DNA from 4 places in the Bacillus sp. ISL-77 genome. Region 1 is predicted to be linked to each of the others. Evidence: predicted binding sites of a transcription regulator. Region 1 holds the regulator's gene; each other region holds the start of a gene.

Evidence for each region. The regulator Rex, encoded in region 1, represses fermentation and respiration genes when NADH is low (regulators of the CRP and FNR family bind a similar motif). The targets are predictions, from matches to a motif close to TTGTGAAATATTTCACAA.
Region 2: J7E77_RS16285 (DoxX family membrane protein) is a predicted target of Rex. The motif match lies at 5,365-5,382, and genes of this name have one in related genera.
Region 3: adhE (bifunctional acetaldehyde-CoA/alcohol dehydrogenase) is a predicted target of Rex. The motif match lies at 2,333-2,350, and genes of this name have one in related genera.
Region 4: J7E77_RS02040 (AtpZ/AtpI family protein) is a predicted target of Rex. The motif match lies at 1,546-1,563, and genes of this name have one in related genera.

Annotation. Positions count from the first base shown of each region.
Region 1 is NZ_JAGGQY010000093.1:17,448-25,813, forward strand. It holds gene J7E77_RS28710 (2-hydroxycarboxylate transporter family protein) at 1-211, opposite strand, end outside; gene J7E77_RS28715 (response regulator) at 331-1,038, opposite strand; gene dcuS (DcuS/MalK family sensor histidine kinase) at 1,016-2,635, opposite strand; gene J7E77_RS28725 (sulfite exporter TauE/SafE family protein) at 2,832-3,584, opposite strand; gene ystJ (NADP-dependent malic enzyme) at 3,856-5,103, opposite strand; gene J7E77_RS28735 (redox-sensing transcriptional repressor Rex) at 5,263-5,919, opposite strand; gene moaC (cyclic pyranopterin monophosphate synthase MoaC) at 5,956-6,453, opposite strand; gene J7E77_RS28745 (ABC-F family ATP-binding cassette domain-containing protein) at 6,632-8,366, shown strand, end outside.
Region 2 is NZ_JAGGQY010000039.1:14-8,379, reverse strand. It holds gene J7E77_RS16305 (DUF3231 family protein) at 1-554, shown strand, start outside; gene J7E77_RS16300 (M4 family metallopeptidase) at 917-2,548, shown strand; gene J7E77_RS16295 (class I SAM-dependent rRNA methyltransferase) at 3,109-4,305, shown strand; gene J7E77_RS16290 (hypothetical protein) at 4,484-4,705, shown strand; gene J7E77_RS16285 (DoxX family membrane protein) at 4,766-5,275, opposite strand; gene J7E77_RS16280 (SRPBCC family protein) at 5,501-5,890, opposite strand; gene J7E77_RS16275 (SRPBCC family protein) at 5,947-6,402, opposite strand; gene J7E77_RS16270 (ArsR/SmtB family transcription factor) at 6,386-6,709, opposite strand; gene J7E77_RS16265 (MBL fold metallo-hydrolase) at 6,902-7,609, shown strand; gene J7E77_RS16260 (TetR/AcrR family transcriptional regulator) at 7,622-8,194, shown strand.
Region 3 is NZ_JAGGQY010000032.1:76,363-84,728, reverse strand. It holds gene ppc (phosphoenolpyruvate carboxylase) at 1-2,229, shown strand, start outside; gene adhE (bifunctional acetaldehyde-CoA/alcohol dehydrogenase) at 2,525-5,128, shown strand; gene J7E77_RS31170 (hypothetical protein) at 5,366-5,497, shown strand; gene J7E77_RS12550 (helix-turn-helix transcriptional regulator) at 5,695-6,132, shown strand; gene J7E77_RS12545 (hypothetical protein) at 6,113-6,712, shown strand; gene J7E77_RS12540 (coiled-coil domain-containing protein) at 7,081-8,223, shown strand.
Region 4 is NZ_JAGGQY010000007.1:38,364-46,729, reverse strand. It holds gene atpB (F0F1 ATP synthase subunit A) at 55-768, opposite strand; gene J7E77_RS02045 (ATP synthase subunit I) at 791-1,165, opposite strand; gene J7E77_RS02040 (AtpZ/AtpI family protein) at 1,168-1,392, opposite strand; gene J7E77_RS02035 (S8 family serine peptidase) at 1,767-4,046, opposite strand; gene J7E77_RS02030 (NERD domain-containing protein) at 4,137-5,156, opposite strand; gene upp (uracil phosphoribosyltransferase) at 5,773-6,402, opposite strand; gene glyA (serine hydroxymethyltransferase) at 6,735-7,976, opposite strand; gene J7E77_RS02015 (TIGR01440 family protein) at 8,255-8,366, opposite strand, start outside.

The sequences.
Region 1 (8,366 bases):
TACCCATAACAATAATAATGGCAAAGCCACCAATCATATCCGCTGGAAGCAATTTATAGACGGCTGAAAAGTAGACAACAGCTGCGATAACGATATAAAGTGGCAGTGGAACTACCCCTACCTTCAAACTGCCAAATTTACCTAAAATCCCCTTATTTTCCTTTTCCCCTGCAACAACCGTAAGCGATTGCAACTTTCTTGCTGGTTCCATAAGTGTTCATCCCCCAATCTATTGATGTTTCTATCATATTCTGAATTAAACCGCTTTCATAGTTTATGTAAATTTAATAAGGTTTTTGTAAATAAAAAAAGTAAGCAGTTTTAGGCTGCTTACAAAAAGTTTTTGATCAGATGTTGTTTCAATCGATTAAATTCATGCTGGTAAACGGGTCTCCCTACTGTACCGTAGATTACCTTAACGTCAAGGATTCCAATTTCCTTTAAAAAATTTAAATACTTACGGACCGAGACCCGAGAAATTCCCACGACCTTCACTACGTCCTCTGTTGAAAACGGGACATTTTTTAACTCTTGAATCGTATCCCAGATTTGCTTAAGGGTATCTTTTGTCAATCCCTTTGGTAAATCTTCGATAAGAGGCCTATCCTCTCGGTGCAGTAATTGATTGTCCAATACGTCTTGGTTAATCACTTGTTGAGTTTGAATAAACTTTGTTTGATCCTTATATGCAACTAATGCTCTACTAAAGCGTTCAAATTCAAAAGGCTTAATTAAATAATCAACGGCTCCGTATCTTAAAGCCTTTTTAATCCGCTCCATATCTGACGCAGCTGAAATAATAATCACATCGGTCTCTTTCTCATTTTCACGAAGGTAGGTTAACAGCTCTAATCCTTGTTTCCCCGGCATAAATATATCCAATAAGATAAGATCGATTTCTAGTTTTTCAATTTTCCCAATCGCCTCATCCACGGATGCGGCCATTGCCATCAAGGTAAATCCATGAACTTGCTCAAGATAGCGTTTATTAAATTCAGCCACCATTGGGTCATCTTCAACAATCATTACCCGGATCATTCTGGACCCCCTCCCCTTCATATGGTATATACACGGTAAAAACAGTCCCTTTTCCAGGCTTTGATGAAAGAATTAATTCCCCTCTCAGCTTCTTAATCGCCTGCGAAACGAGATACAGTCCTAACCCTCTATTTTCACCTTTTGTTGAGAATCCTTTGTTAAAAATTTGATTTTGCAGTTCTTCACTCATCCCTGCCCCTGTATCATTTACTTCAATTGTTAAAATATCATCGCCATATTCGAATTCTACTGCTATTTTTTTAACCGTACAACCATTCACAGCCTCGGTGGCATTATCAATTAAATTGCCAACAATGGTTATGAGTTCGTGTGTCACATCAGAAACAGCGGGCTGCGGAAGAGGCTGTTCACAGGAAACTGATAACTCTGCCCCTGATTCCCTTGCATAACTCAACTTTCCAATTAAAAAGCCAGCTAAAACAGGGTCCTTTATCTTTTTGGTAACGAAGCCAATTTCGTTATTACGATGATCAACCGTTTCATTGATGTATTCGACAACTTTTTCATAATAACCTGTATGGACCATCCCCAAAATCACATGAAGTTTATTCATAAACTCGTGTGCCTGGGCCCGAAGTGCATCGGCGTATGCTCTTACTCCTGTCAGTTCTTCAGCGAGTACCTGTATTTCTGTTTTATCGCGAAAAGTAGCAATTGCGCCCACTACCTTATTCCCAACGATAACGGGGACTCGGTTGGTTAAAATGGTCATCCCATTTATATTCTGTTCTTCATCCAATTCAGGTTTACCTGTTTTTAATAAATCACTTAAGCGAGTAGATGACATATATTCTTCTATATTTGTCCCCATTGGGTTATCTTGCAGGCCTGCTTTATCAAACAGCTTTAAGGCTGCTCGATTGACAAGTGTTATGTTTGAGTGTTGATCCACTGCAACAATTCCCTCACGCACCGATTGAAGCATCGCGCTTCGTTCCTCTAATAATTTAGCAATCGCAAACGGCTCAAGCCCAAGTAAGATCTTTTTTATATATCTAGCTAAAATAACAGCCCCGAGAACACCGATTAAGATACCAATCATCGTCCCAATATAAATCCCCATTCTGCTCTTTTTGACGGCCTTTTCCACATTATCTAAAGATATCCCAACAGCCACGGCCCCGATCTGCTTCCCGGTTGCATCCTTAATTGGCGTAAAGAAGCGTAATGAAGGTCCAAGAGATCCCTTTGAAATAGATTGATGCTCTTTTCCTTTTAGGACAGGCCCTTCATCTCCACCCTTGAATGGTTTCCCTATCTCTTTACTATCAGGGTGGGATTTTCGGATCCCGTTCATATCCATCACAACAATAAAGTAAACGTTCGTGACCTTTCTCATTTCATTGGCAAACGTTTGGATTTCCTTTTCATTCTGTTTTCTACTCATTGCATTAACAACAAGCGGACTATGAGCAACCATTCGAGCCACATTTCTTGCTTTCTCAGCCTGACCTTTTTCCGTCTCCTTAGCAATTCTCGAACTTATTAGTAAATCTGTTATCAATAGTGAAAAAGTAACCACCATACACACAAAGACAATAATTACCGACTGTAAACTCCATCTTCCCTTTCTCATATTTCCCTCCATCTTTGAGAAGGCGACAGGCACCATTCTGATCTCCACCTGATGACATACTAACCATCCCGGTAAGTAAACGCAAAAAGGCTGCAAAGCATTCTTATGAAAATACCTTGCAGTCTTAGAAACTTTCTTTAACTTAGGCTGGTCTGAGAGTTCATCGTCTCAGTTAACCATCCTTGCGAACGATGCCTTAACTTATGAGCAAAATAGCTCCTGCGATAATAGGGGTCAGGACCATCGCACCTTTTAATACGGGCTGCGGAGCAAGGGCTGTAAACTTAGCCCCGACATAGGAGCCAATCATCGTTCCTCCTACCACTTCAACTAACAGGGTTAAATTCAGGTATCCTTCGAAATAGTAGCCGATTCCTCCTGCTAAAGCGATCGGCAAAATAACGAGCATTGTTGTACCCACTGATTGCTTAAGCGAAAGTCCCATGATGACCAGCAATCCGATTTGAATGAACGGTGCAGCACCTATCCCAAATGTACCAGACAACAATCCGGTAACCAACCCGACAACTGCCGCTTTCTTAATGAGAAACAGGTTGCCAGGTTTCACTTTTTTGTTGTTTGCCTTTATTTTTTGAACAATAAATAAGCGAACAACCAAGATCACAGCCGACAAAAATAACATCCCCGCTGTTAACCAATGCAAAGAATGAGTCGGAATCAAACTGGCTAGTTTTGAACCTAAATAGGAGGCAGCTGCCCCAAATCCGCCGACGATTAAACCCGTTTTAATTGAGATATTTCCTTGACGAAAATGGCTGTAGGCACCTGACATGCTAGTAAATACCATCGCTGCTAGTGATGTCCCTAACGCCATATGTATTGGTACTCCAAAAATAACTGTTAAGATGGCAATAATAAAGCCAGAGCCGCCTGCCCCGACAAATCCTAATAAAATCCCAAGCACAAACATCGTCAGCACAATCGCCAACTTCATCCCCTCCGATTGCAAAACCCTAGATGTCCTTCTAGGAAATGTTTTATTACTTACCTAAGGACGGGGTCATACCGACAAAATGAGTCAGTTCACCATCGATTTTGTCCTTATTTTACCCACTGATTTGAAAAAGAAAAAACTATCATTCATTATTGTACTAAAAATTTAAAAGATATATTGGAATTATGCCCTAATTTCCAAAATTTGAAAGACTACCTCAACTAGGTTGAGGTAGTCTTCCCTTAAAAGCTAGATTTTACTCGACCTAAGCAAGCACTGGTTGTTTTGCTTCTGCTAATGCTGATAGGCGTTGCTTAATTTCCTCAACATTGATAATTTTTTGGGCTACCCCTGTTTCCATTGCAGTATACGCAACCGCGGTTGCTACCTGTGCTGCGACCCGAGGGTCAAATGGATCTGGAATGACATAATCGGCATGGAGCTCATCCTCTGAAATTAAACCAGCAATTGCATAAACCGCGGCGAGCTTCATTTCCTCGTTGATTTCCTTTGCACGGACATCTAAAGCACCGCGGAAAATTCCTGGGAATGCAAGCACATTATTAACCTGGTTCGGAAAATCAGAACGTCCTGTACCCACTACAAGTGCTCCTGCTTCTTTGGCCACATCCGGCATAATTTCCGGTACCGGGTTGGCCATGGCAAAGATTATCGGGTCACGGTGCATAGAACCAACCATTTCCTTCGTAACGGCCCCAGCTGCTGATACCCCCACAAACACATCTGCGTCAACAAGCGCATCGGCTAACGTTCCTTGTTTTTGCTCGCGATTTGTGATTTGTGCCATTTCATCTTTGAATCGATTCATTCCAACCGGGCGGCCTTCATAAATAATTCCTTTTGTATCACATAAAATAACATCCTTCACGCCCATATGTAGCATAAGTTTAACAATCGCTACTCCTGCTGCACCTGCTCCATTTACTGCAACACGAATATCTTCAATTTTTTTATCCGCTAATTTTAATGCGTTGATTAAACCAGCCGCTGTTACAATCGCTGTTCCATGCTGGTCATCATGAAAAACAGGAATATCACAGGCTTTGCGGAGGCGGTCTTCAATATCAAAGCATTGCGGCGCAGCAATATCCTCCAAGTTCACTCCGCCAAATGTTGGTTCTAGCAATTTGACGGTTTCTACGATCTGGTCTGTATCAGTTGTGGCCAAGCAAATGGGAAAAGCATCAACATCTGCGAATGATTTGAATAACACGGCCTTTCCTTCCATCACAGGCATCGCAGCTTTTGGTCCAATGTTCCCAAGCCCCAGGACTGCTGTCCCATTGGATACAACTGCAACTAGATTGCCCTTTGAGGTATAATCATAGACTTTATTTTCGTCTGCATAAATGTCCAAACATGGCTCTGCCACACCAGGTGAATAGGCTAGGCTTAAATCTTTTGCATTATGTACTGCAACCTTTGAATAGATTCCAACCTTTCCTTGATGCTCCTTATGCATTTTTAACGCTTCATCTCGTAAAATTGACATTGGATTTCCCCACTTTCCGAATTAGTAACCGCTTGCACTTTATCTATCTAAATCTTAGTGCATAGGTCAATATTTTGATAGATTATGTAATTAAAAAAAGCAGGGATTTAATCATACAAAAGGCTTTCCACAAATTTTGTGGAAAGCCTTATTAACTAATTATTCTTCATCTATTTCCACCGTTGGATAATGCTTTAAAAAGTAGACTAGCGATTGAAGCTCCACAGCCAAGTCAATATGATGGACCCTTATTAATGGTGGAACATTTAACCTTGCCGGAGTGAAATTTAAGATCCCTTTTACATTCGCTTGGACCAGTCGATCGGTTATCATTTGTGCGGCAGGAGCCGGAACCGTTAATATCGCCACTGAAATATTAGTTTCTGATAACACCTTCTCTAAATCATCCATAGGATGAACGGGTACCTCGCGAATCATGGTTCCCATTTTGTCGGGATCCACATCGAAGGCGCATTCTATTTTTGTGTTATTATTTTTTAAAAAGTTATAGTTTAAAAAGGCAGTCCCAAGATTTCCGACTCCTATTAAGGCAACCTTAGTTAATTCATCCTGATCTAAGGTCTTTCGGAAGAAGGATATTAAGTAATTAACATTATACCCATAGCCCTTTTTTCCTAACGCACCGAAATAGGAAAAGTCGCGGCGAATCGTTGCTGAGTCTACCTTTACTGCTTCACTCAATTCCGCTGAAGAGACCCTTTGCTTGCCGGAACTATGCAGGTTTTTTAGAAATCGATAATAGAGGGGCAGCCGTTTTGCTGTCGCCTGTGGTATTTTCGTTGTTTCATTACTCATAATCTCCCACACCCCATGAATGGTTTAGTTAAAAATTTATTTAACTCTTTCATCTCTTTTAAAATCACCGTTTTTACCGCCTGTTTTTTCGACAAGATACGTCGGTCCAATTACCATACCTTTATCAACGGCTTTACACATATCATAAACTGTTAAGGCACATGCGGATGCGGCTGTTAACGCTTCCATTTCCACTCCTGTGTTCCCCTTCGTTTTAACGGCTGCAGCAATATATAATTGATAATTCTCATCCTTATCCTGTTCCCAAGAGAAAGAAATATTAACACCTGTTAATGGAATCGGATGGCACATTGGAATCAAATCCCATGTCTTCTTTGCTGCCATGACAGCTGCTACCTGGGCCACTGCTAAGACATCGCCCTTCTTCATCTCATTATTAGTTATTTTATCATAAATTTCTTTACTAACGGTAATGCTGGAATGAGCAAGCGCCGTACGTGCCGTTTCCGGCTTATCACTGACGTCGACCATTTTTGCTCTGCCTTCTTCATTAAAATGCGTAAATTCTGCCATATAAAAAATCCTCCCATCAAATCATACACTATTTTTCCTTATATGTGTGTGAAACTTTGAACTAAATATTACATTTTATGTCGATTTAGGACCCTTACTCCGCTAATATGGCGAGCAGTTTATTGCCGACATACCGGGAATAAGGTACACTAATCCTATGTAATAGAGGTGAATGAGAATGATTTTGCTACAGGTTAATCAATTACAAAAATATTATGGTGCTGACCTTATTTTATCGAATATTAAGCTCGAATTACAAACTCGGGACCGTGTTGCCCTTGTTGGACGCAATGGGGCGGGAAAATCGACATTGTTGAAGATTATAGCCGGACACTTGTCGCATGATGGCGGAGAAATCATCAAGCCAAAAGAAGTGACGATTGGCTATTTAGCTCAAAATACTGGGTTAGAATCATCATTATCCATATGGGATGAAATGCTGACGGTTTTTGAACCGCTGCGATTGATGGAAAAACAACTCCGCACACTTGAAGAACAAATGGCTGATCCTCTTGTTTTTGAAGACAGTGGCAGGTACGAAAGGATCCTAAAAGAGTACGATCATCTTCAGGTGAAATTTAAAGAACAGGGAGGGTATCAATATGAGGCAGAGATGCGCTCCGTCCTTCATGGGCTGAATTTCCATGACAAATCCTTGATGATATCTAGTTTAAGCGGCGGTCAGAAAACTCGTCTAGCCCTTGGTAAACTCTTGTTAACCAGGCCTGATATCCTAATATTGGATGAGCCCACAAACCACCTTGATATTGATACGCTTTCCTGGCTGGAGCAATATTTACAAAGTTATCATGGGGCGATTTTGATCGTTTCCCATGACCGCTATTTTTTAGATAAAGTTGTTACTCAAGTTTATGAAGTATCCCGTAAGCAAATCCAAAGGTTTACAGGCAACTATAGTTCTTACCTTGATCAAAAGGCGGCAAATTATGAGCGTGATTTAAAGCTTTTCGAAAAACAACAGCAAGAGGTCGCTGATCTCCAAGACTTTATCAACCGCAATTTAGCGCGGGCATCGACAACCAAACGAGCCCAAAGCCGGCGTAAAAAGCTTGAAAAGATGGAGATGATGGATCGTCCATTAGGCGATGAAAAGTCTGCTTCCTTCACGTTTGAAATTGAAAAACAAAGCGGAAATGATGTTTTAACAGTGGATTCACTCGCTGTTGGATACAAGGATGGTAAGGTTTCAGAGTCCATTTCTTTCCGGGCCTATAAAGGTGAAAGTATCGCATTGGTTGGACCGAATGGTATCGGCAAATCAACACTTTTAAAAACAATTATCAAAAAGTTGCCTGCACTTGAGGGAACCATACTCTATGGGACAAACCTTCAGATTGGGTATTACGACCAGGAGCAAGCTGAATTGACCTCCAATAAGCGGGTCTTAAATGAACTCTGGGATGACTATCCACTAAAAAATGAAAAAGAAATACGTACGGTGCTCGGTAATTTCTTATTTTCTGGTGATGATGTCTTAAAAATAGTTTCCACCTTAAGCGGTGGTGAGAAAGCCCGTCTAGCTTTAGCTAAACTGATGCTGGAGAAAGCAAATGTCTTAATTTTGGACGAGCCTACCAACCATCTTGACTTAGATAGTAAGGAAGTTCTAGAGAATGCATTAATCGATTACCCGGGCACGATATTGTTTGTCTCACACGACAGGTATTTTATTAACCGGATTGCCACAAAGGTCTTAGAACTTAGTCGTCATGGAAGTACAGAATACCTCGGGGATTATGATTATTATTTAGAGAAGAAACTAGAACAGGAAGAACTTGCAGCACTAGCGCTAGCCGCAACAGCAAAAAGGGCAGCACAAACGGATGCTTTCGAGAAAAACTCTTATCAACAGGATAAGGAAAGTAAAAAACAAGAGCGTCAGCGCAAAAGGA
Region 2 (8,366 bases), on a different contig from region 1:
GACCTCCCTACATTTCTACACCTGACAAGGTTGATTTTGTGAAAAGGGATCATTTTTTAGCTGGCTTTTTCGGACATAAGAGGCCGATTACTTCTGTAGAAGTCACGCATTTGTTTTTAAATATCCAAACAAATATGATTGGAAAGGCACTAATAACAGGGTATGCACAGATTGCACAGGATCAAGAAGTGAAAGAATTTTTGGTAAGAGGAATGCAAATTGCGCAACAACATGCAAATCAATTTAGTGAGATTTTAATAAAAGAGGATCTTCCCGCTCCAATGAGTCGGGATTCAGCTGTTACCGACTCAACCGTCCCTGTTTTTTCAGATAAATTAATTATGTTTAATATTTCATCAATGATTGCAGCAGGGATTGGAAATTACGGGATGGCCATCGCTGCAAGTCCAAGAAGGGATATTGCGCTAAAGTATGCGGCTTTGATTCCGGAAATCTCTCTGTATGCGGAAGCAGGAGCGAAGATTATGATCAAGCATGGGTGGATGGAGGAACCTCCTCAAGCAGATGATCGGGATAAAATCATTCAGGGCTAGGAGATTAAGTTTAAGTTACTATATTCAACTATTTTTTCGAAAACCGTCATTTTTTAAATGTCGGTTTTTTTCTTATTTACTTAAACTGCATATGAATTACCTTTTGATCCTATGAAGTTATTAATAAAAAATTGAAACTTTTGGACCATCAGGATTTCACCCGTTTATTCCTCCAAAAAATAATCGAATAAATTTTCCCAACGCAAAAATGAACTTAGCGTTGGATTTTTAATAGAATAGATGGTATTTTCGCTGGTGCCTGACACCATGTCCCACACTTTTTCCCAATTATCCTAAAAGATTCATCGTGTTATGATTATTTTGAAAATTCGTACAGAAAGATCATTAGGAGGCGGTTGGAGATGAAAAAGAGAACTTCACTTGTACTAGCTTTGGGATTAACGATGGGGTCTGTACTACCGATTACTGCTGCGGCGGAGACAATTCCTTACAATGTTACGGTTAAGAAAGACGCGTCGCAGTTTGGTAAGGATGCAAAGGTCAACTGGAAGAAAGGACAAACGGTACCATCTTTTGTCCATGGGAAACTATCGACCAAAGTTTATAAAGACATAGATGGGATTAAGCAATTTTTAAAAGAAAATAAGGCACTTTATCAGTTAGATACAGCTAAAGATTTAACATTACTCGATGTTGAGACGGACGGGCTAGGCAGCACTCACTATAATTTTATTCAATCGATTCAGGGGATTCCAGTGGATGGGGCGAAGTTTAAGGTCCATACCGATAAAAATGGAATCGTTACAGCAGTCAATGGTGATGTGTTCCCAGAAGCATCTTCTTATTTCAAAGGGGCCCTGAAAGCACAACTATCCAAGGAAACTGCCCTTGAGCAGTCTTGGAAATCTATAAAAGTAACCAAAGAGGAAACCATCACGAATGCTGAAGCAGGTCCTACTGGCAAAAAAATAGAAGATACCGTTGAAAAGGCGGAACTAGTTGTTTATAAAAATGGTAATGAATTTAATCTGGCTTACAAAACAAATCTGCAATTTATTCAGCCATATCCTGCAAACTGGGTGGTCTATGTGGATGCCGTTAATGGTAACATTATAAATTCCTATAATGCAGTGGCTGATGGCACTGGGGTCGGTGTTCTAGGGGATACAAAAACTCTTAACACCTACTATTCGAGCGGTACTTACTATCTATATGATATTACTAAGCCAATGACGGGTGTCATAGAAACAAGAACGGCGGTAAATAGATCCCGGTTACCTGGAAATTATTCTGTTGACCCTGACAATAATTTTAACGCAACGTCACAGCGAGCCGATGTAGATGCCCACTACTATGCGGGTGTCGTCTATGATTATTATAAAAATACGTTTAATAGAAACAGTTTTGATAATAATGGAGCGACTCTTCGCTCAACCGTCCACTATGGCAGGAATTACAACAATGCGTTCTGGAATGGTTCGCAAATGGTATATGGAGATGGGGATGGAATTACCTTCCGTTCATTGTCGGGTGCGCTTGATGTCGTAGCCCATGAATTAACACATGCAGTAACAGAAAGAACAGCTGGGTTAGAGTATCAGTATCAGTCAGGTGCATTAAATGAGTCCATTTCTGATACGTTCGGAGTATTCCTTGATAAAGGGGATTACTTAATGGGTGAGGATGTGTACACGCCGAATAAAGCTGGCGATGCTCTTCGCAGTCTTTCAAACCCTGGTCTTTATGGACAACCGGAGAATATGAGCGGCTACGTGAATACTACTTCGGATAATGGAGGAGTTCACACGAACAGCGGGATTCCCAATAAAGCAGCCTATTTAACGATTTCAAGTCTGGGTACAGCTGTTGCTGAAAAAATCTACTATCGAGCACTCACAGTTTATTTAGCTCCACAAAGTGATTTTAGCGACGCACGCGCGGCTCTTCTTGCAGCTGCAGCTGATTTGTATGGCTCAAGCAGCACACAGTACAATGCCGTTAAAACTGCTTGGACACAAGTGGGAGTAAACTAGGCCATTAACTATTTCCAATGTCAGCCGTCACATAATGTGATGGCTGACATTATTATGGGCAAAAAAAATAGATTGGTGTCAGGCACCAATCCAAAATGGGAAGTTTTAAGAAATGAGCTCTTCGAACCATTTCCTAATTAAGTTACCTTTATCATAACTTAGGTGGAACTTGTGTGGAAGTTGTGAAGATGGGCCAAAGGGCAAAAAAAAATAGATTGGTGTCAGCACCAATCAAAATTATGGGAAGTTTTAAGAAATGAGTTGTTTGAACCATTTCCATATTAACTTGTTTATAATCATAAGAAAAAGATATGTAGAACTTATAGTGAAGTTGTGTGGAAGTTGTGAAGATTTCAACAGACCAGTGTATTTTATAAAGGCCTGCGCCCATTTAAGGATTAAAAGAATAATGATCACAACTGCTACTGGATTAGTGGCGGGTTTTGTTTTAGAACAAGCAGAATTAATGTTATGATAACGTTATTGCTCTCCAGTTGATTTGTAAGGCAAGATATTGTCTAAAATATTTTTATAGGATAAAAAACAGATGGGATGACACGATGAATAAAGAAGTCAGTCTTAAGGTGAAAACAAAGTTTGTAAATAAATTTAAAAGCGGCTATCCACTTATTTCTAAGGAAGCCATTATAAATGTGAACGACCTCGTAGAAGAGGGGTCCATTGTTAAATTGGTCGATGATAGAAATATATTTATTGCCAAAGGCTATTATGGTAAACAAAATAAGGGTCTTGGCTGGGTGTTGAGCAGAAAAGAAAATGACTCTTTTGATCAACGTTTTTTTGAGAAAATGCTAAAAGAAGCGATTAAGGAAAGAGAATCATTTTATCAAAGTTCAGAAACTACCGCGTTTCGAGTGTTTAATGGTGAAGGCGATGGAATCGGTGGTTTGACGATTGATTACTTTGCTGGCTATTATTTATTAACTTGGTACAGCAAGGGTATCTATCATTTTCGAGACTATATCATTCAAGCTTTAAAGGAACTGGTTGAATTCCAGGGGATTTATCAGAAAAAGCGTTTTGATGAAAAAGGGCAATACATCGAGGAAGATGACTTTGTCGCAGGTGAAAGAGGTCAGTTCCCGCTTATTGTCAAAGAAAATGGCGTCAACTTTGCAATATATTTAAATGAAAGCGCCATGGTCGGGGTGTTTTTAGACCAACGGGATGTAAGGCGCACAATCCGAGATGTGTATGCAAACGGTAAGACAGTTTTAAATACTTTCTCTTATACGGGGGCTTTTTCCGTGTTTGCAGCTCTAGGAGGAGCAACGAAAACAACAAGTGTAGACCTGGCAAATCGGAGTAAGAGTAAAACGATTGAGCAGTTTAGTGTAAATGGTGTGGACCATGAAACACAAGCAATTATTGTTGAGGATGTATTCAAGTACTTTAAATATGCAGTCAAGAAACAGTTGAAGTTTGATATGGTCATCCTTGATCCGCCGAGCTTTGCCCGGTCAAAGAAATTTGTCTTTAGTGCGGAAAAGGACTACAAGAATCTTCTAATCGAAGCGATTGCCATAACTGCGGACAACGGAACCATTGTTGCATCCACAAACAGCAGCGCTTTTGGGATGGATAAATTCAAGAGCTTTATCGATGCTGCCTTTAAAGAATCTGGCAGCCGGTACAAACAATTGGAAGAATTTTCACTTCCCGTCGATTTCAAAACCGTCAAAGAATTTCCAGAAGGGGACTACTTGAAGGTAGTATTTATTAAAAAAATAAGATAAGAATGGTGCCTGACACCCACATGCATTGAAATGTAGGGGAGGGCCTTTTTTTATTTTTCAGGGTGTTGTAAATCCCATTTTTGCAATATAATAGAGGGAAGATGTTCACGAAATTGTCAAAAAATGCTACTTTCTTAACTTACATATATATATATAATCATTTCTGGGGGGAAGCGATATGATTAGAGCGGCTATTGCTGGTGTTGTTGGTTTTGTGCTTATTTTTATCGAGTCGATGATTGTGATGAAGCTAAAAGGCCTTGAAACGATTGAATTTGGCGGGTTGGCTCCGTTCATTAATGTCTGGGCTATGAATTTCTTTTTCATGTTTGCCATCCTTACACAGTTAACCAATTGGTATATGAACAAAGAAAGTTTAAAAGAAGATAAAAGTTTTTAGTATTAAAAAAAGCGACGCAATCTGGTAGGATGACCAAGACTGCGTCGCTTTTTGTTTGGATTAAACATTATGTTTTACAGTTTTATTCCCTTTAAATGCTGTGTTGCGAATGAATGGGATAACCCAACGGTCAAGACCGATGCGGCCCGCATTATAGCCTGAGAAAAGAATAATTGCTCCTAAGAAAAGATCTGTTGGAATATGTGATACGGTTCCTGCTAAGAAAAATGAAAAGTTCATCACAAGGCCAAAGAACATGGCGGCAGTTGTTAAACATCCAAGAATAAGTCCAAGTCCGATTAAGAATTCACCTAGTGGGACGATCGTGTTAAAAATATCAACGTTTGGTAAGGCGAAATGCTTTAAGAAATCAACATACCAGCCATAAACCATCGCACCGTCTGGACCTTTCACTGGATTAGCGATTGCCCCTTTTAGATAGCCAGAAGCATCAAAACCGCCTGATAATTTGTGGAACCCAGCTGTTATCCAAGAATACCCCATATATAAGCGAAGAACAGTTAAAATTCCAGCGGCAACTTTGTTTTCCCTTAACCAACTTACTACCATGTGAAACACTCCTTTGTTAATTAAATTTTATTTGTTTGTTCGTTAACTACATTGTTACTATACCAAACTTATTTTGAAATAAGGGTAAATTGTTCACTATTTCACATATTCGTAAAAAAGTTGTGAACATTTTATTAACAGAGTCTTGAACTCCATTACTTCCTATTTAATAAGAAAAATGCTTGGAAATGCTCCAAGCATTTTTAACGTCATTCTGCGTGTGAATTAACCTAAATACTTTTCTAAAGGGTTCCAGTAATTCGCTCCCCATCCAGCTGCAAGATGTTCTCCTTCAGCCTCAGGAAAACCTATGTGGTCGAAAACCAAAAGGGTTTTTGAGTCTTGTTCTTTTAGCTCAAACTTAGCAATAGAGTAAACACCCTCTGGCCAGTTCGCTACTCGCCAAGCTTGTACTATTCGCACACCTGGAACAAGTTCAATGTTTCTTCCAAGAATCATGCCGCCAAAACACGAAAAAGTACCGCCAGCTTCGGGACTGATTTCTGTAGGTGCACCTCCCGTCATTTCGCTGAATTGTTTCGAATCTGTGAGTGCTTCATATATAAGTCCAGGGCTGGCATTGAAAACTACTTCTTGATGAATTGTTTTAGTCATTTTTTATTCCTCCAATATATTATTCAGTAGAAAAGGTTATTTATTTTATATAAAAATTAATGCATGGGCATTTCGGACCATGGATCTACACCTGGATCGTTGCCTTCTGCAAAATCTTTAATGCGGGGCATGTAATGTGACCATCCTTGTTGGTGCGATGGGACTTCTTCAACTGGCAAGTCATAATGAGTTAAAACTAAATTTGTGCCATTTTCTTTCGGAGTCAGTTTGAATTCCACCTTACTTGAACCAGGTGGAACGAGCTTTGATTTTTCCCAGCCCCAAGACATGACGATTTTTTCATAAGGAACAATTTCTACATATTCGCCCATGGCAATATCGCTGCCATTCACATCAATTCGATATTTACCACCGATTTTTGGTTCGAGCAGGATATGTCTCCCCATCCAGCGAACCATTTTGTCCGCATCAGTAAAGAACGAAAATAATGTTTCTGGGCGGGCTTCAATAAATATTTCTTTTGTGATGATTTCATTATTGGTCTGATTCATTTTTTCTCCTTTCTTCCTCTTCGGCAGCTTCTTTCAAACGAAGTAAACTATCATCCCAAAAACGGTCAATATACTGCTTTAATTCAGAAAAACCGTCCCTTCTAATACCGTAGTACCGTTTCGTTCCGTCTCTCCGAACTATAACTAGGCCGGATTGTTCGAGAACTTTGAGATGCTGAGAAACTGCTGGAGCTGAAATGTCAAAATGTGAGGCAATCGCGCTGGAGGTCATTTCTCCATCACGAACGAGATAGAGTATATCTCGACGTCTAGGTTCTGCTAATGCATGAAGGACTTTTTCAATCATATCGTTATTTTAGCGCACACTTAATTAAGTGTCAACTTAATTAAGTGCTAGTCATGTTAGTATCTTTTGGCAAAAAAGATGAATATATGAATTCATAAGAGGATTGTAATTTTTTCCAAAAAAGAACTTGATAAAACTAATGGTATTAGTTAATATGAAACTAATGATATTAGTTTAAGGGGATGTGAGACTATGAGGATGATCAAAAATGGGTACTTGTATCAAGTTACATTCATGGCGAATGTTTTTCCGGTCAACTGCTATTTGGTGGAGGAAGAGGACGGGTTAACGTTAATTGATGCAGCGCTTGGCTTTTGTGCCAAAGGCATTATGAAGGCGGCTGAATCAATTGGAAGGCCGATCACCAAAATTGTGTTGACGCATGCGCATGAAGACCATGTCGGGGCGTTGGATGCAATAAAAGAAATCCTGCCAGATGTACCGGTTTATATTTCGAAGCGAGACAACAGACTAATGAATGGCGATCGATCACTTGATCCTCAGGAGGCACAAACCCCGATTAAAGGCGGTGTACCGAAAAAATTAAAAACGCGGGCCAATCTATTATTGAAGGAAGGCGACCTGATTGGTTCGTTAACAGCGATCGAAACGCCAGGACATACACCAGGTTCCATGTCATTTTTAGATTTGCGGACCAAGGCGTTGATAGCAGGTGATTCCTTTCAAACACGAGGTGGAATGGCTGTTGCAGGGGATATTAGAGCTTGGTTTCCATTCCCGGCTTTTGGTACGTGGAGTAAGGAAACCGCCTTGTCCAGTGCCCGGAAATTAGTGAGTTATCGGCCTGAATTGCTTGCAGTCGGCCACGGAGAGATCGTGATAAATCCTGTTAACTCAATGGAGCATGCAATCAAAAATCTGGAACGAAAAATAGGATAGGGAGTAATTATTATGTCACCAAGACCAAAAATCGGTCTCGAAATATCTATTATTATCGAAGCTGCAGGAGAGATTGCCGACCAACATGGTGTGCAGGAAGTTACCTTGGCCAACTTAGCAAAGAAGCTGGGGATACGTTCTCCTTCTTTATATAATCATTTTGATGGACTCACTGGATTAAGAAAGAAATTGGCGATTTACGGAATCGATAAGCTTTATGAAGTGATGGCAAATGCAGCAATTGGGGTGTCAAGCACCGAAGCTGTGCTGGCGGTTAGCCAGGCCTATGTGGATTTTTCCCGAAAGCACCCAGGGATTTATGAGGCTACCTTACTTGCCCCTGACCCGGAAGATGTGGATGTGCAGCAAGCAGGGGCAAAAATCGTTGACCTTTCCGTCCGCGTTTTGCAGGCATATCATTTAGAAGGAGAGCGTGCTTTGCATGCTGTCCGGGGCTTACGTAGTATTTTACACGGATTTTCTGCTCTAGAGCAAAAAGGCGGATTCAAGATGTCATTGGATTTGAATGAAAGTCTTATGATAATTATTAAGGCATTTCTTGCGGGGATTGGGCTAGAGGATTAATAGATGGCAGGGTCTGTAGTGCCCGTGCTGGAGGAAAAAAGCCGAGGACAGTAACTAAGAGAGGACCACAGTGCCCGAACTCATCGAAAAATATCGGTCACGGTCACTCTGAGAGGACCACAGTGCCCGAACTCATCGAAAAGTATCGGTCACGGTCACTCTGAGAGGATCA
Region 3 (8,366 bases), on a different contig from region 1:
TTAACAAGTAGAGAAAGAAAAAAGCTTGAAGAGAGTTTGTTTAATGAAGTTTCAATTCTTTGGCAAACGGATGAATTACGGCAAACTAAGCCTACGGTTTTAGACGAAGTGAGAAACGGACTATATTATTTTGATCAGACCCTTTTCGAGGTTCTTCCTGAAATCCATCAGGAAGTGGCAGATTGTTTAGAGAAGAATTACACTCAAACACAATGGGCAGTTCCAAATTTTCTCCGTTTTGGATCATGGATCGGTGGAGACCGTGATGGGAATCCCAATGTTACACACGATGTTACTTGGGAGACACTAAATAGGCAAAGAAGACTCGTTTTAAAAAAATATAAAAATGTTCTCGTTGATTTAATGAAACGATACAGTCATTCCACTTCAAGAGTGGAGGTAAGTAATGATCTTCTTAAGTTAATTGAACTAGAAGATACCTATTTAACCGATGAGAAAAAATGGCCAATTCAAACGGAAGTGTACCGTCGAGCATTTGCTATCATTATTGAACGAGTAAAACAAGTAGGTAAAACGGACTTGGGCTATAAATCTTCCGATGAATTACTAGAAGACTTATTTATTATTAAAAAAAGTTTGAAACAGCATCATCCAGCAGCACATGAATTAATGACTATTCAAAAGCTGATTCGACAAGTTCAATTGTTTGGTTTTCATTTAGCGACACTAGATATTCGGAATCATAGTGGTGAACATGAAGCAGCCATGACCGAAATATTGCGCAAAGTCAATATCTCTGAAAATTATGCAGAGTTGGCGGAAGAAGAAAAACTAAAAATCCTGCAAAATATCCTAAAGGATCCTCGCCCGCTTCTATTATTAAATGAAGATTATTCGGCGGAAACACAGGAAATGATTAAAGTATTCCAAATGATCAAGAAGGCACACGAAGAATTCGGGAAGCGGTCCATTTCCGTTTATCTTGTGAGCATGACAAAATCCCCAAGTGATTTACTAGAGGTACTTGTTCTTGCTAAAGAGGCTGGGATTTATCGACTGCACGCAGATGGGACCTTAGAAAGTCATTTACATGTGGCTCCATTGCTGGAAACAATTGACGATTTAACCGCTGGGCCAAAAATTATGGAAACACTATTCGAAATGCCTGGCTATCGAAATCATTTGCAAATTATGGGGGATCAGCAGGAAATAATGCTTGGTTACTCGGATGGAAGCAAAGATGGTGGTACATTGACAGCTAACTGGAAACTATATAAAGCTCAAATTGAAATTCATGAAATGGCAAAGAGATACCAGATCGGACTTAAGTTCTTCCATGGACGTGGTGGTTCGTTAGGCCGTGGCGGCGGTCCATTAAATAAAAGTATCCTGTCTCAACCGGCAGAAACAATTGGCGACGGTGTTAAAATTACGGAGCAAGGTGAGGTTTTATCTTCACGCTATTTACTTGAGGATATTGCTTATCGGAGTTTGGAACAGGCTACTTCCACGCTGCTCTTAACGGCAACACATATATCAAAAGAAGCGAAGCAAGGTTTTCAACGTGATCCAAAATGGGTTGAGTCGATTGAAGAAATTTCAAGCTTGGCTTTGACCAAATATCAATCACTTGTATTTGGAGATCCAGATTTCCTTACCTACTTCACGGAAGCGACACCACTAAGAGAGCTCGGAGACTTAAACATTGGCTCAAGGCCAATGAGCAGAAAAAATCAGGGCCGCTTTGAAGATTTAAGGGCAATTCCATGGGTGTTTGCTTGGACTCAAAGCCGTCAATTGCTTCCAGCATGGTACGCAGCAGGTACTGGTTTGGCAGGATTTGCAGCTAATGGAGAACAAAATTTGCAGATGCTTCAGCAAATGTATGAAAAATGGCCGTTCTTCCAATCAACGATTGATAACCTGCAAATGGCATTAATGAAAGCTGATATTACGACAGCCAGAGAATACTTATCCCTTGTGAAAGACCAGACCATTGCAGAACGGATCTTTACTAATATTCTTGAAGAATACGAAACAACAAAAGAAGTTCTCCTTAGAATTACAGGTGATAATGAATTGTTAGATCATACACCAAATATAAAGGAATCGGTATATAGAAGAAATCCATATGTCGATCCGCTAAACTTTTTACAAGTTGAATTAATAAAAGAACTAAGAAATCAAGAAGATCCTAATGAAGAACTTTTAATTGAAGTTTTGCTGACAATTAGTGGGATCTCTGCAGGATTACGAAATACTGGTTGATATTGAAGGACAAGCCATAAACTCTCTCGAAAGAAGAGTTTATGGCTTTTTTCAAATATAAGCGAAGGTGATGAAATATCATGTTGCGTAAATTTTGAACACTTAGTGAATTTTTTTAAAATGAATGGTTATTCATTCATTCTCGCGCGCAATTCAACAATTTTCGATTTATCGACCGTGATATATTTTAGCCAGTAAAGAAAAGGGAGTGACCTTAATAGCATTTGAATTATAACAAACCTATATTCAGTCGAATTTCCGAAATGAAATGAAATGAATTAGGAGGAGATATTAATTGGCAGTTGAAGAAAGGGCAGTACTAGATAAACAAATGATTACTTCAATAATTGATACATTAGCTAATAACGCTGCGAAGGCGCTCGGTGAATTCCGTTGTTTCAATCAAGAAATGATCGACGAAGTCGTCAAACAAATGGCTCTCATCGCACTTCAAAATCATAAGAATCTAGCAAAGTCTGCCGTTAGTGAAACAAGAAGAGGTGTTTATGAAGATAAAGTATTCAAAAACATGTTTGCCACAGAGTTTATTTACAACAATATTCGAGATATGAAAACTGTTGGTGTCATTAGCGAAAACGAAAATGAAGGAATGGTAGAGATTGCCGAGCCAGTTGGTGTCATTGCGGCGGTCATTCCGATTACAAATCCGACGTCCACAGTTATTTTTAAATCATTGATTTCGCTTAAAACAAGGAATCCAATTATTTTTGCTTTTCCGCTATTTGGGCAAAAATGCTGTACTGAGACAGCAAAATTACTTAAGGAGGCCGCTATAAAGGCAGGCGCTCCAGAAAATTGTATTCAATGGATTGAAGTTCCCTCACACGAAGCCTTTCAGGCCTTAATGAAGCATCCGAAGATATCCCTCATCCTAGCAACAGGTGGACCAAATTTAGTAAAGGCGGCTTACAGTTCAGGCAAACCTGCACTTGGAGTTGGCGCTGGAAATGTCCCTTGTTATATTGAAAAAACCGCTAACATCAAACGCGCTGTCAACGACATTATCTTATCAAAAACATTTGATAATGGCATGATCTGTGCTTCTGAACAAGCTCTTATAATCGATCAAGAAATTTATGAAGAAGTAAAGCAAGAAATGATAGCAAATAATTGTTATTTTCTTAATGAAGAAGAGCGATTAATGGTGGAAAAGGTCGCAGTTTTTGAAAAAACCAATTCTATCAATCATTTAATCGTTGGATTGCCCGCCTCGAAGATTGCTAAATTGGCTGGAGTAAATGTCCATAAAAATACCAAGATCCTCATTGCTGAATTAAAGGGAGTAGGTCCGAAATATCCGCTTTCATGTGAAAAACTAAGCCCGCTTCTTGCCTGTTACAAGGTTAATAGTTTTGCAGAAGGCATGGTTATTGCTGAGGAAACATTGGAATACGGTGGACTTGGACACTCAGCTGCGATTCATACAGCTGATCAAACTTTAGTAGATATGTTCGCACTACGGATGAAAGCCGGCCGAATCATGGTCAATACACCATCGACCCATGGGGCAATTGGGGATATTTATAACACATCATTACCGTCATTAACGATCGGATGTGGAACTTATGGGGGGAACTCGGTGTCACAAAATGTTGGAGCACAAAATTTGATAAATATTAAAAAGGTTGCAAAAAGAAGAACGTTTACCCAATGGTTTAAAGTGCCATCACAGATTTTCTTTGAGAAAAATTCAATTCAAACGCTTGCTTCAATCCCAGATATCTCAAAAGCATTTATTGTCACAAGCGGAAGCCCTGTGAAAAATGGCTATGTCGACAAGGTACTTTATTATCTTAAAAAGAATCCAAGTAAAATCCAATTTGAAACATTCTCCGAAATTGAACCAGAACCGGACATTGATACAGTTATGACTGGTGCGGAAAGAATGAGAAAATTTCAGCCGGATTGTATTATTGCCCTTGGTGGTGGTTCAGTAATGGATGCTGCGAAAGCGATGTGGTTATTCTACGAACATCCAGAAACTGATTTTCATAGTTTAATGCAAAAATTCTTTGACCCAAGTAAGAGAGTTGTAAAATTCCCAGCTCTTCGTGGAAAAGCAAAATTTGTTGCGATTCCGACTACTTCTGGAACGGGTTCAGAGGTCACTGCTTTTTCTGTCATATCAGATAATAATGCAAATATTAAATACCCACTTGCAGATTTCCAATTGACACCTGATGTTGCAATTATCGACCCGCAGTTTGTCATGACCGTTCCAAAGCAGGTTACTGCTGATACAGGGATGGATGTCCTGACACATGCAATTGAGTCCTATGTCTCAGTATTGGCGAATGACTATACAGATGGACTTGCATTGAAAGCAATTCAACTTGTCTTTAAGTATTTGCCACTTGCTTATAGGGACGGCAGTGATGAACTAGCTCGCGAAAAAATGCACAATGCATCGACAATTGCAGGGATGGCTTTCGCCAATTCCTTCCTAGGGATAAATCATAGCCTTGCCCATGTATTAGGTGCAGAATTTAATATCCCACACGGACGTGCCAATGCGATTCTTTTGCCGCATGTAATCCGTTACAATGCAGCAAAACCAAATAAATTCATGACCTACCCTAAATATGAAAGTTTTATTGCAGACGAGCGCTATGCTGAAATTGCCAAAATGCTTGGCCTACCTGCAAGTACAACGGAGGAAGGTGTTGAAAGCCTAATTCAGGCAATTATTAAGCTTGCTGAGGACCTGGAAATTCCAATGAGTATCGAAGCAAACGGAGTCAATAAAACAGAATTTGAAAGCAAAGTAACAGCTCTCGCAGAACTTGCCTTCGACGACCAAGACACAATTGCCAATCCAAAACAACCATTTATTAGCGAACTTGCGGAGATATACCATCAGGCATTTAGTGGGATATAAACTTAAAAACCAGACATTTACAAAACTCTTTTTTAAAACAATAAATTAAGTGATTAAGCGGGTGCTTCAATATCACCAGAAAGTCTAATTGAGTTTGCAAAAATCAATCTTGCAACATATAAAGTTCCAAAAGAAATTGAATTTTTAGTATAAAACTTCCGGATTATCGGAAATAAACGTTGAACTAGAAGCGAATTTACTAGGGATTCATTAATATCTCTTGAAAGGATGCGAGTAATGATGACTGACAAAAACGAAATAGAAAAAGACCAAGTAAAAGAGACAAAATCAAAGAAGAAAAAACAAGAAATTGAAACCTCTCTTGAAACTGAAACAAAACAGGAGGGAGAAACTGGAGTAGTAGTGTAAATAAGGTACCCCCAACTTGCTAATTAATGCTTTTTCCATTTCACACCACCTTCTTATTTTCAATAGTTTATTACCAAAATAAGAGAAATGTAAACGTTGTTATTTTACTATTATTCATATTTATTTACTGTGTTGACAAAATATTACCAATAGGTGTAAAATACATATATATATATATTGGGTGAGGTGATAAAGATATGGTGAATCAAGACAATCAAACAATTAATCCTTCGAAAAATTTTGTGCTACCATTTATTTTATTGCTTCTTAGCAAGGTTTCTCTTCATGGATATGAACTTAGCCAGAAGCTAGAGGCATTCGGGTTTAAGACACTTGATCAGGGAAATTTATACAGGTTGTTAAGACAACTTGAAAAGGACGAGCTTCTATCATCAGAATGGGATACTACCGGGAGTGGTCCTGCTAAAAGAAGGTACTCCATAACGAATGCCGGGATCACATTCTTAAAGGGATATGCCAATCAACTTGAATCCTACCAATCGTTATTGGATCAATTTTTCAAAATGTATTCCAGTTTCTTTGAGCTCTATTTGCCTTCATTTCATAAGAAGGATTCCATAGAGAAAGTCAATAATAGAAAGAGGAGGAAAGACGATGGCACAGAAGAAGAATGAAACCGTTCTATCTGCAGTAGAAACAATTAATCAAGCAGCAGAGGAATCGGTAGCCGTAGGTTCATTTGTTAACACATTTTGGGATCAATTCGAGCTATCACGTGAACGTGCAGAACAGTTACGGGAAAATGGCGAGGATGCATATATTAATGCATTAAAGGAAGTCATCAAATTTAATAAGCAATTTAGGAAATCCGTTTCAAATTTGTATCAACAGTCGAAAAATACTAACAAGGAAATGGTCTCAGAACTGATGCATCAATTACCATTCGGTAAAGAAGATGTCAAGGACGAGGTGTTACCAATACCCGAAACTGAAGAGCTTAAGAAACAATTTGTAGAGGTTTCAGGACAATTAGAGAACCTCGCTCTTACACCAATTCAGTCTATCTTTCATGTTGTTGAACAAATGGAAGATAATATTGAAAAAAGTGCAGAATCTAGTGTAGCTTATGGACGTGAACGCCGAAATGCCTGGCTCCAAGTAAGGAAGGAATATGTTAAATTTGCAAGAGATTCTCATTTGAATCTTGTTGACAGAAGCAAATCCAGTTTTAAAGAATTCATTAAACCGCAATAATTATTTTTACCTACTAAGGAGAATTATAAACTTTGAGGATCCACATAGGTAAATTTTATTATATATTAGAACCACAATCTCTTTTCTTTAAGAAACAAGAGATCGTGGTTCTTTTATTTTTGTTGGCACTTTAGAGTTAAGCTAAAAATGAACACTTTGTTAAATCCTTTCCAAAAGTTACCGATGAAATGTTAATGTAATATTATTATTACCTAGTTGACAAATTTAGAAGTTATACTTCTAATTAAGACAAAATAGGATGATACAGGGTTGCTTTATTGGAATTAAGAAGGCAGAGGTGTAAATTGAAAAAGAAGTTATTTGCACTATGTACCACAATTGTTATGGGACTAGGGAGTGTTTTCTCGTTGCCAGTAGTAAACGCAAAGGCAGATAATCCTACAATTAAAAGTATAGAAGAGCAGCGTTCTGGTCTTCAGACAGATATAACAAAAGCAAATCAGGAAATTTCTCAAGTACAAGATGAATTAACAAAATTATCGGAACAAATTAAAAGAGTTGATGAGGCAATTAAAGATAATAATAAAATGATAGTTCAAACAGAAGAAAAAGTAAAAGCAGCACAGTCCAAAGTGAAAGTTCTTCAGCAAGAAGTTATGGATATACAAGAGAGAATCGATAAACGGAATGAAATAATAAAAAAACGTGCTCTATCCCTACAAGCAAGTGGTGGCAAGGTTAGTTATATTGACGTCATCCTTGGAGCTTCTAACTTTAGTGACTTCGTGGGTCGACTTGGCGCTGTTTCAACCCTGGTAGAAGCGGACCAAGATCTTGTAACGAATCATATAGAGGACCAAAAAGAAGTGCAACTGAAACAATCCTCCGTAGTAAAAAAGCTAAACGATTTGCAAAACATGAAAACGGAGCTTGTTGGAATGCAAGCACAGATAATAGAACAAAAAGTGCAAAATGATGCACTTAAACAAGAACTAAAACTAAAAGAGCAAGAAAAACTTACTGTAATGGTAGATTTACAAATGCAAGATGGTACGCTTGCATCAAAGGAAGCACAAATAAAAAGTGATACCTCTAAGGATGAGAATACCGAACCTGTTAATATTAATGTTTCGATACCAACTACCACAAATGAAGCACTTAATATTGTCATCCACGCAGGTGATAAGTACATAGGGAACTCTGTTTATGTTTTTGGCGGGGGAAGAAATTCTTATGATGTAGCCAATGGAAGATTTGATTGTTCTGGATTTGTTGCATGGGCGTTCAGACAGGCAGGGATTAAAGTTGGTGCCCATACCGATATTTTGAAAAATACTGGAATCAGAGTATCAATGAGTGAAGCACGACCTGGGGACCTTGTATTCTTTGATACTTATAAAATAGACGGACATGTGGGGATTTATCTTGGTGGAGGTAAATTCATTGGTTCACAAAGCTCGACGGGGATTGCGATTGCAGATTTAACGAGTGGTTACTATAAAAAGAAATTTTATGGACGTGTCATGAGAATCATCAACGACAAACAATAAAAAGAAGCGATGCATCGCTCCTTTTTATTGATGCTAATAATTAAATGTTGTAGAGGAAATTGTCGGGTGTGGCCATGTAATTTAGCGGACCACATTTTTGTTTGTGGCGAAAAGTAAATAAATGAAACTATTACATGAATTAC
Region 4 (8,366 bases), on a different contig from region 1:
GTATAAAACATCAATTAATTTTTTATTTTGTTCATGAAAATGAACGGTGTATTATTAATGGTCGTGACTCACTTTATGAGCCAAGTAAACCATTGTTAACATTGTGAAAATATAAGCTTGAATCGTACCAACGAATACAGAGAACCCTTGCCATACCAATGTTAGCGGGATAGCCGCAATCGTACCAGCAATTCCTTGATGTGCCAGGCCTGTTGCTAATAGTGATAGAAGCAACTCACCAGCGTAAATGTTACCATATAGACGCAGACCAAGAGTCAGCGTATTGGCAAATTCCTCAATGATCTTCAATGGGAATAAGAATTTCATTGGGCTGAAGAAACCTTCTGCATAGCCTTTTACACCTTTTAGCTTGACACCATAATAATGGGATAGTGCCAAAACCATAACTGCTAGTGTTAAAGTGATGATTGGATCGGCCGTTGGTGATTTCCACCAAAGCTTTTCATCAACCACAATCGCAAATGGAAGACCTAACATATTGGATACAAAAATATACATAATTAATGTAATTCCAAGGATGTGGAACCTTCCGCCTTCTTTCCAATCCATCGTGCTGTTGATGACCCCTTTAACAAAGTCCATCACCCATTCAAAAAAGTTTTGCATCCCTGTAGGTTTCATTGCCAGCTTTCGTGTAGAAAGAATGGCTATTAGGAAAACAATTAGACTTGCTACTGTGATCATCAGCATATTTGCGCCGTTAAACCAAAGGCCCATAAATTTAAACTCTGGAACCTCATGATGCATGTAAACTCACCTCGCTTCCGCTTCATTTATGTACATGCAATGCATGGTAAAAATAATCTATCATAATGACAATATAGGATGTCATTAATCCTATCACTAAACTAATCATATCGAATTGCTCTGGGTATCTTAATGCGATTAACGCAGCAATTCCCGCCACAGCCATCCTCGAGAGCGACCCTAAGGACTTGGGTTTTTTGCCCTCTGTTACCTTTTTATCAAAGCTCTCCGTCTTTCTAACTAGTATCCAAAGATTCAAATAACTAAAGCATGTCCCAAGAATCAGCCCTAGAAATATGGTTTGGTACGAGGTGAAGCCCCAGCCTAGAACATAAATGGACAACAAGTAAAAAATCCATTTGCGCTGCCTGTTGAACATTACTCTGAAATCTGGCATAGTTATTTATCTCCTGAATAGAAATGGCGGATTGAAAGGAGCATGGAATAGGTACCCGCTCCAAGACCTATAAGCAGTCCGATTATTAAGAAAATTGGTTCGGTACCCCAATGCTGATCCAGCCATCTGCCTGAGAAAATACCTATTAGAATGGAACCTACTAATTGGGAGACAATTGCGGACATTAAAGCCATAGCTTGTAATGGGTTGCGGTTGTTTTTACGCATATAACACATCCTCACTCTGAGAGAATGTCAATCGGGCAAAAAGTAATATCCATAACCTAAATACTATCTTTAGATAGATTTATTTACATGAAAACCCTATCATTTACACCCTTAGTTAGCATACAATAGCACCCTGTCAATGTCAATTAAATTACGTGAATTATGCCACAAAGTATTTCCTGAAGTATTTTCCAATTTGGAATTTACTCAACAATCTTATTGTAGAGTAAATTGTGAAGGAATTTTGTTCATTTTGTGTCTATTTTGTGAACAATTATAATTATACTAATGGTACAATATTATGAACTTTTATTATGATTTTGTTAAAAAGACCATGTCTTGGTGTGGACAAGGTCTTTTCTTAAAATTGCTTTTTAGTCTTCTATCCTCTCAATCGTGATCATCCGTTGGATATGGTCCTCTTTGCTGGCCTTTTTGGCAAAAACCTTTACTAAATAGGTCCCGTTTGCTGGAAGCTGGTCGTCTGGGATGTCCTTGCGAACAAGTCCCTTTTTCACATTGGTAATCGTATCTAAATAGCCGACAAAACGATAATCCTCCGGGTTAAACAAGGCAATCCCAAATTCCTCCGCCCCGCCCGGCAAATACACCTCATAGCGGTACTGTCCTGGTTTGTCTCCTTCGGCAAAATCAAAGCCCATGACCCGTGGATAGTCCGGCTCCTCTAAAACATAGAGATAGGGAATGCGAACTGATGCCCCGCCCGCCTGCAAGCGGAGATATCCGTCGTGAATTTTCCCTTTAAACACCTGCGGGTCGACCGTCAACTCGACCGTTATGTCCTTTGTCTGCTGAGGCTCGAGCGTAAATGAAAGCGGCAGCCGCCATTCCAGTCCATCGATATATGGCGGGATATCAAACGAATAACGCTGGTCTTGCTGGCTTGTATTTTCGACATGAAGATAGGCTTTATGGACATCACTCTGTTCCGTAAATTTCCCAAACCGGATACTGCTCGGTGTGACGAGTGTGGTGGCTTGGATCGCTTCGTCAACCTGGATTCTGCCTGCCCCCTGTTCAAAGGTGCGGTAGTAGGCGGGTTCTCCCTGTGTACCAAGGGTTCGCCCGTTGATGGTAGTGGTCTTACGTCCGGCTGCGTTCGGGATGGCCGCCGTACGGTCAACGCTATTAGACTTTGCGAGCGGTTTTGCCGTGTTCATCAGGGACGCTTTGATTTGTTCGGGTGTCCAGTCCGGATGGGCCTGCTTAATTAATGCACATGCCCCAGCGACGTGCGGCGCCGCCATACTCGTCCCTTGAAGCGACAAATAGCCGCCCGGAATCGTCGAATTAATCGCTACTCCGGGGGCAACAATATCTGGTTTGATTTCCCACGTTCCCGTCACCGGTCCCCGCGAGCTAAAGTCAGCGAGCCGGTCCGAATCCTCGCTGACCGTGACCCGCGCCGAGGTGGTTTGTCTTTTTAAGGCTTTTTGTAAAATAACCCCGTCTTCCTTCGAGATGGCGCCGACTGGGATCGACATTTGCGTATCGAGGTTTCCCATGAAACGGCCGCCGCTCATATTGTTGTAGATGAGCACCGCTTTTGCCCCTGCCCGCTTCGCATTTTCCGCTTTTTTGGAAAAAGTTAAGACCCCTCTTTTGATGAGGGCAATTTTCCCTTCAATATTTTTCAATTCATCAGGTCTGCCGATGCCGCCATCGACAATGTCAGCGGAGCGGTCGAGCGCCCACTTGGCTGAGCCTTCGAGCGGTTCAATCTGGAATTTATCCCGACTTCCTTCTATTAATAGATAGGGTGTCTCCAAAGTTGGGGTCGATGCACCAACCGATATCGCTTTGGAGGCGGTTCCAGGTGAGCCAACACTCCAAACATTTGGCCCGGAATTACCAGAAGCCGCCACGGCGACGATTCCGCGATCGACGGCGCGGTTGAGGGCGAGGCTGATTGGCAGGTCGGGCCCGTTTATATCATTTCCGAGCGAGAGATTGACGACATCCACTTTATCCTTAATCGCCTGGTCAATCGCCGCGAGCACCTGCACGGTGGTCCCGCCCCCGCCCGGCCCAAGCGCGCGGTACGCAACAATTTTTGCCTCCGGGGCAACGCCTTTTATTTTTCCATTGGCTGCAATAATACCGGCCACATGGGTTCCATGGATCGTCGCCTTCCCGAGGGCGAGCGTTTCCATCGGATCGCGGTCGTTGTCAACCAGGTCCCGGCCGCCGGCATAGTTGCGCTTAAGGTCGGGATGGGTGTAATCGACGCCCGTATCAATAACCCCGACCGTTACCCCTTTTCCCGTCAGCCGTTCATTTTTTTTATCAAAAAAACTGCGGACTTCCTCCCCACCAATAATTTTGACGCTTTCCTCGGTTTCGGCTTGGTAGGTAATAACCGGCGAGACGTTTTTGATTTGTTTATGGCTGCGGCCGATTTCGGCAAGTGTTTCTGCGCTGCCTTCGACCGAGAATCCATCAAGCGCATGGTGGAAAACACGGCGAAGCTTAACGTCTTTGTAGGGTTTCATGAGCTGCAGGATTTCCTGGTCGGTGTGTGGTTTGTCCAGGATTATTATGGCAGTTGTCTCCTGCGTGCTTTTGGTGATCGAAGGATGGATGAGTATTTTCGGAGGTTGAAAAGCTAGCAGTAACGCGAGTAGAAGTTTCATCGATGGATTTCCCCTTTTTCCATATCGTTTTCTTAGAGGGGGGAAAGTATGCACATCTATTTTGGGAAACGGGCATCGGGTATTTCCTATTTACCTGGTGGGAATTGTGTATGCGTTGATTTCCTTTTCACCAAGCGGGCACAGGAGCTGATTTTTCGGAAGGGTGTAAATGGTCCCTCGTTTGGATCCGGACGACGGGAGGTTGAGCGATCGTAGTTGATGCCCCGCAATGAAGGTGGAGTCAATATGCAAAAATTCAGCGAACTGCCTTCTAGTTATTGTCGGTCCGAGCAGGAGGAAATAATCATCGACCGACTGAAAAAAGGCTGTTTTGGAGGAATGCCCGCATATGGGGCAGTGCCACTTAGCAGAGTAAAACGCCATCGTACCGGTTTGGCACTTAGGGCATATCACACCCGTAATAATGTCATCCTTGGATAATTTGTACGTTTGGAGAATATCAGGAATAGGAATTTGATGGTGGACTAAAAGGAGGTCGACTAATTGGCTGGTTTTTCTTTTGCTAAACACGGGTTTTTGATACTTCATTTCAAGCTCTTCCAGTTTGTCCAGAAGTGACTCGGCATAAATCAACTCATTGAAAATTTGCTGATTGTCAGGAGTTGTTTCCACTTTAGTCGTCGGTTTACTGATGATTACCACTTTTTCAATTGGCAAACCCTGCATTTGCATCTTTCTGAGCCAATTTACGAATTGCAGTTTTTGCCTTTTCACCTGAAGAATTGGATTCGAAATGCCCTCTTCTTCATTATTAAATTCCTTGGTTACATGATTGGTTTCCTTGTTAAAAATCAATTTCTTCGATAGATTTTTGACTTCTGCCATGAAGATAAACCTCTGTGAAAGTATCACTAAATCAATTTGGAATGCCTTCTTGTCAGTTAGCCGCAGGCCATGAAAAATGTAATATTGATCTTCTTGCAAAAGCGAAAGATAGTAGCTGCATTCCTTCTCGCCGTAGTATCCCTTCAGCCACGATCTTAAATCTCGTTCGACTGTCGGTCTGATTGGATGATTTTTCGATACCCTGCGGAGTACCGCCATACATTGGTAAGCTTGAATTGGTAACTTCAGTTCTAAAACGACCATATACATCACCTCTTTTTATATATTCAGTGGTAATTTCTATTAAAAGATTAGATATCCTCCTTAAAAATTAAGCAAATTATATCATTTTAGTGAAATTTAGTCTTTTTGCCGTTCATTTTTTAGGTCTATTTCGGTTCTTGTTATCGTTTTATGTTCTTTATTCAAGTTCAAAATTGTTCTCGTTGGAGTTTTGTGCCATTTCCCGGTGGTTTTGTGCCATTTTGGGCAGGTTTTGTTCCGATTTCTAGAGTTTTGTTCCATTTCTAAGAGGTTTTGTGCCATTTTCAAGGTGTTTTGTGCTATTAGACATATTTTCCCAAAAGCGAGCCCTTTTTTTTAAAAAATAAATTGGTTCCAGTATGGATTTTCTCTTATTTCGAGAAATATATCGGGTTCCAAAAAGGATTTTGTATTTTTCGAAAAACAATTTGGGTTCCAGTACGGATTTTCCTTTTTTAAGAAAAATAATTGGAATTCCAAAACCGATTTTTTATTTCCCCAAAAAAAACAATTCAGGCTCCCAATCTCATTATTTTTCCCCCAAAAAAAAATGACCTATTTTTAATAAAACCAACAAAAAAAGCCGAGTAAGCCCGACTTTTTTTCAAACGGTATCCTATTTCGTTCCAAACAACCGATCTCCTGCATCACCAAGGCCTGGGACGATGTAGCCGTGGTCATTTAATTTCTCATCTAATGCAGCGATATAGATATCCACGTCCGGGTGGGCTGACTTTACTGCTTCCACGCCTTCTGGTGCTGCAATTAAACACATAAATTTGATATGTTTCGCACCGCGCTTCTTCAAGGAGCGAATTGCTTCAATCGCCGAACCGCCTGTTGCAAGCATCGGATCAACCACAATGAAATCACGCTCTTCCACATCACTTGGGAGCTTAATATAATACTCAACCGGCATCAAGGTTTCAGGGTCGCGGTATAAACCGATATGGCCCACCTTCGCAGCTGGGATTAATTTCAAGATGCCATCAACCATTCCGATTCCTGCACGCAAAATGGGCACAATCCCGATTTTCTTACCGGATAGTACCTTAGATTTCGCTGGGCAGACAGGTGTTTCGATATCGATATCCTCAAGCTGCATATCTCTGGTAATTTCAAACGCCATCAGCGTCGCGACTTCATCGACAAGCTCGCGGAACTCCTTTGTTCCTGTGTTTTTATCACGTATGTAAGTTAGTTTATGTTGAATGAGTGGATGGTCGAAAACGAATACCTTGGCCATAATCATCGCTCCTTATTTTAAATTATAAACACTTCGTCTCATTTTACAGAAAAAAAAGGCAATGAGCAAATAGAATTCAGCACTTTCAACTAGTTAGATTTTTCAAAAAAAATCGGCCTACGATAGGCCGATTCTCTGCTGCTAAAATAAGAAAGTATTAGTTTTTGAACATAGACAACTGTCTAGCTCCAGCGCCCTAGCGGCTAGTGTCCTTCGCTCTCCACCCTACGATAAGTCAACATCGAATCACCTTCGGCTCTTCGTGTTTCCTTTATCTCAGTTGGAGCGCTCCAGGCCATACGCCGCTGAACAGGGCGCTTGCGCTTTTCTTATTAATATTCTGGATAAAGAGTAAATTTGCTTGTTAAGGCCTCGACACGACCTTGCGCTTCCTCAAGTTTCGCCTCATCTTCATGGTTCTTCAAGGTAAACGCGATAATTGAAGCGATCTCGTCCATATCCGCTTCAACAAAACCACGGCTTGTCACTGCCGCCGTACCGATACGGACACCGCTTGTTACAAACGGACTTTGCGGGTCAAATGGAATTGTGTTTTTGTTAACCGTGATGCCAACTTCATCCAGTACCTTTTCAGCAACCTTGCCAGTTAATCCAAGCGTCGTTACGTCTACTAACAAGAGGTGGTTATCCGTTCCACCGGATACTAACTTCAAGCCTTCTTTTTGAAGACTTTCAGCTAAGCGCTGAGCATTCGTGATAATCTGACCAGCATATTCTTTGAAGCTTTCCTGTAATGCTTCGCCGAACGCAACAGCTTTCGCAGCAATGACATGCATTAGCGGACCGCCCTGAATTCCAGGGAAGATTGATTTATCAATTTTCTTGCCGAATTCCTCTTTGCAAAGGATCATCCCGCCGCGTGGACCGCGTAATGTTTTATGCGTAGTGGTAGTAACAAAATCAGCGTACGGTACTGGGTTTTGATGCAAGCCTGCTGCAACAAGTCCAGCGATGTGCGCCATATCCACCATGAGGTATGCACCGACTTCATCGGCAATCTCACGGAACTTTGCAAAGTCAATCGCACGCGGGTATGCACTAGCACCAGCTACAATCATTTTCGGCTTGTGCTCGAGTGCTTTTGCACGCACATCATCATAATTGATGCGGTGCGTTTCTTGGTCCACACCATATTCAACAAAGTTATATTGAACACCACTGAAGTTAACTGGGCTGCCGTGTGTTAAGTGGCCGCCGTGGGATAAATTCATGCCAAGCACGGTGTCACCTTGCTCTAGAACTGTGAAGTAAACCGCCATATTAGCTTGTGCACCTGAGTGAGGCTGCACGTTCACATATTCTGCTCCGAAGATTTCCTTCGCGCGGTTGCGTGCTAAGTCTTCGACGATATCAACATATTCACAGCCGCCATAATAGCGTCGGCCAGGATATCCTTCTGCATATTTGTTCGTTAAAACAGAACCCTGGGCTTCCATGACTGCTTCACTTACAAAGTTTTCTGAGGCAATTAATTCGATTTTTGAACGTTGACGACCTAATTCCTTTTGAATCGCTTGAAAAACCTGTTCATCAGCTTGTGGCAAATGCTTCATGACAAAAATCCCCCTTATATGTTAAGTAGCTATTGATAATTTCGAAAATTCTTTTTTATTTTACACGAAATACCCTCAAATTGAAAGGGAAACATTCTTCGGATTTTAATTATTTTTTTTACTTTAAGTGAGCGTTTTCATACGTATTGAGTTTATTTTCCGAACGAAAATATTTTATATTATAATAACGTTCGTGTTTTCAATAAAACTTTTTCTTGTTCATCAAAATTTTCCAGCTTATAAAAAACTTTAATGATGGTGCCTGACACCCAAGTTTATTAAGAGCAGCTCGAGTTTTCCTGATTCCGTTCGTATACGGCTCTTGCGCCGCCGATCAGTTTCGGGCGTACTTTGGCGAGTGTTACATGGGCCTGTCCGATGCTTTTTTGC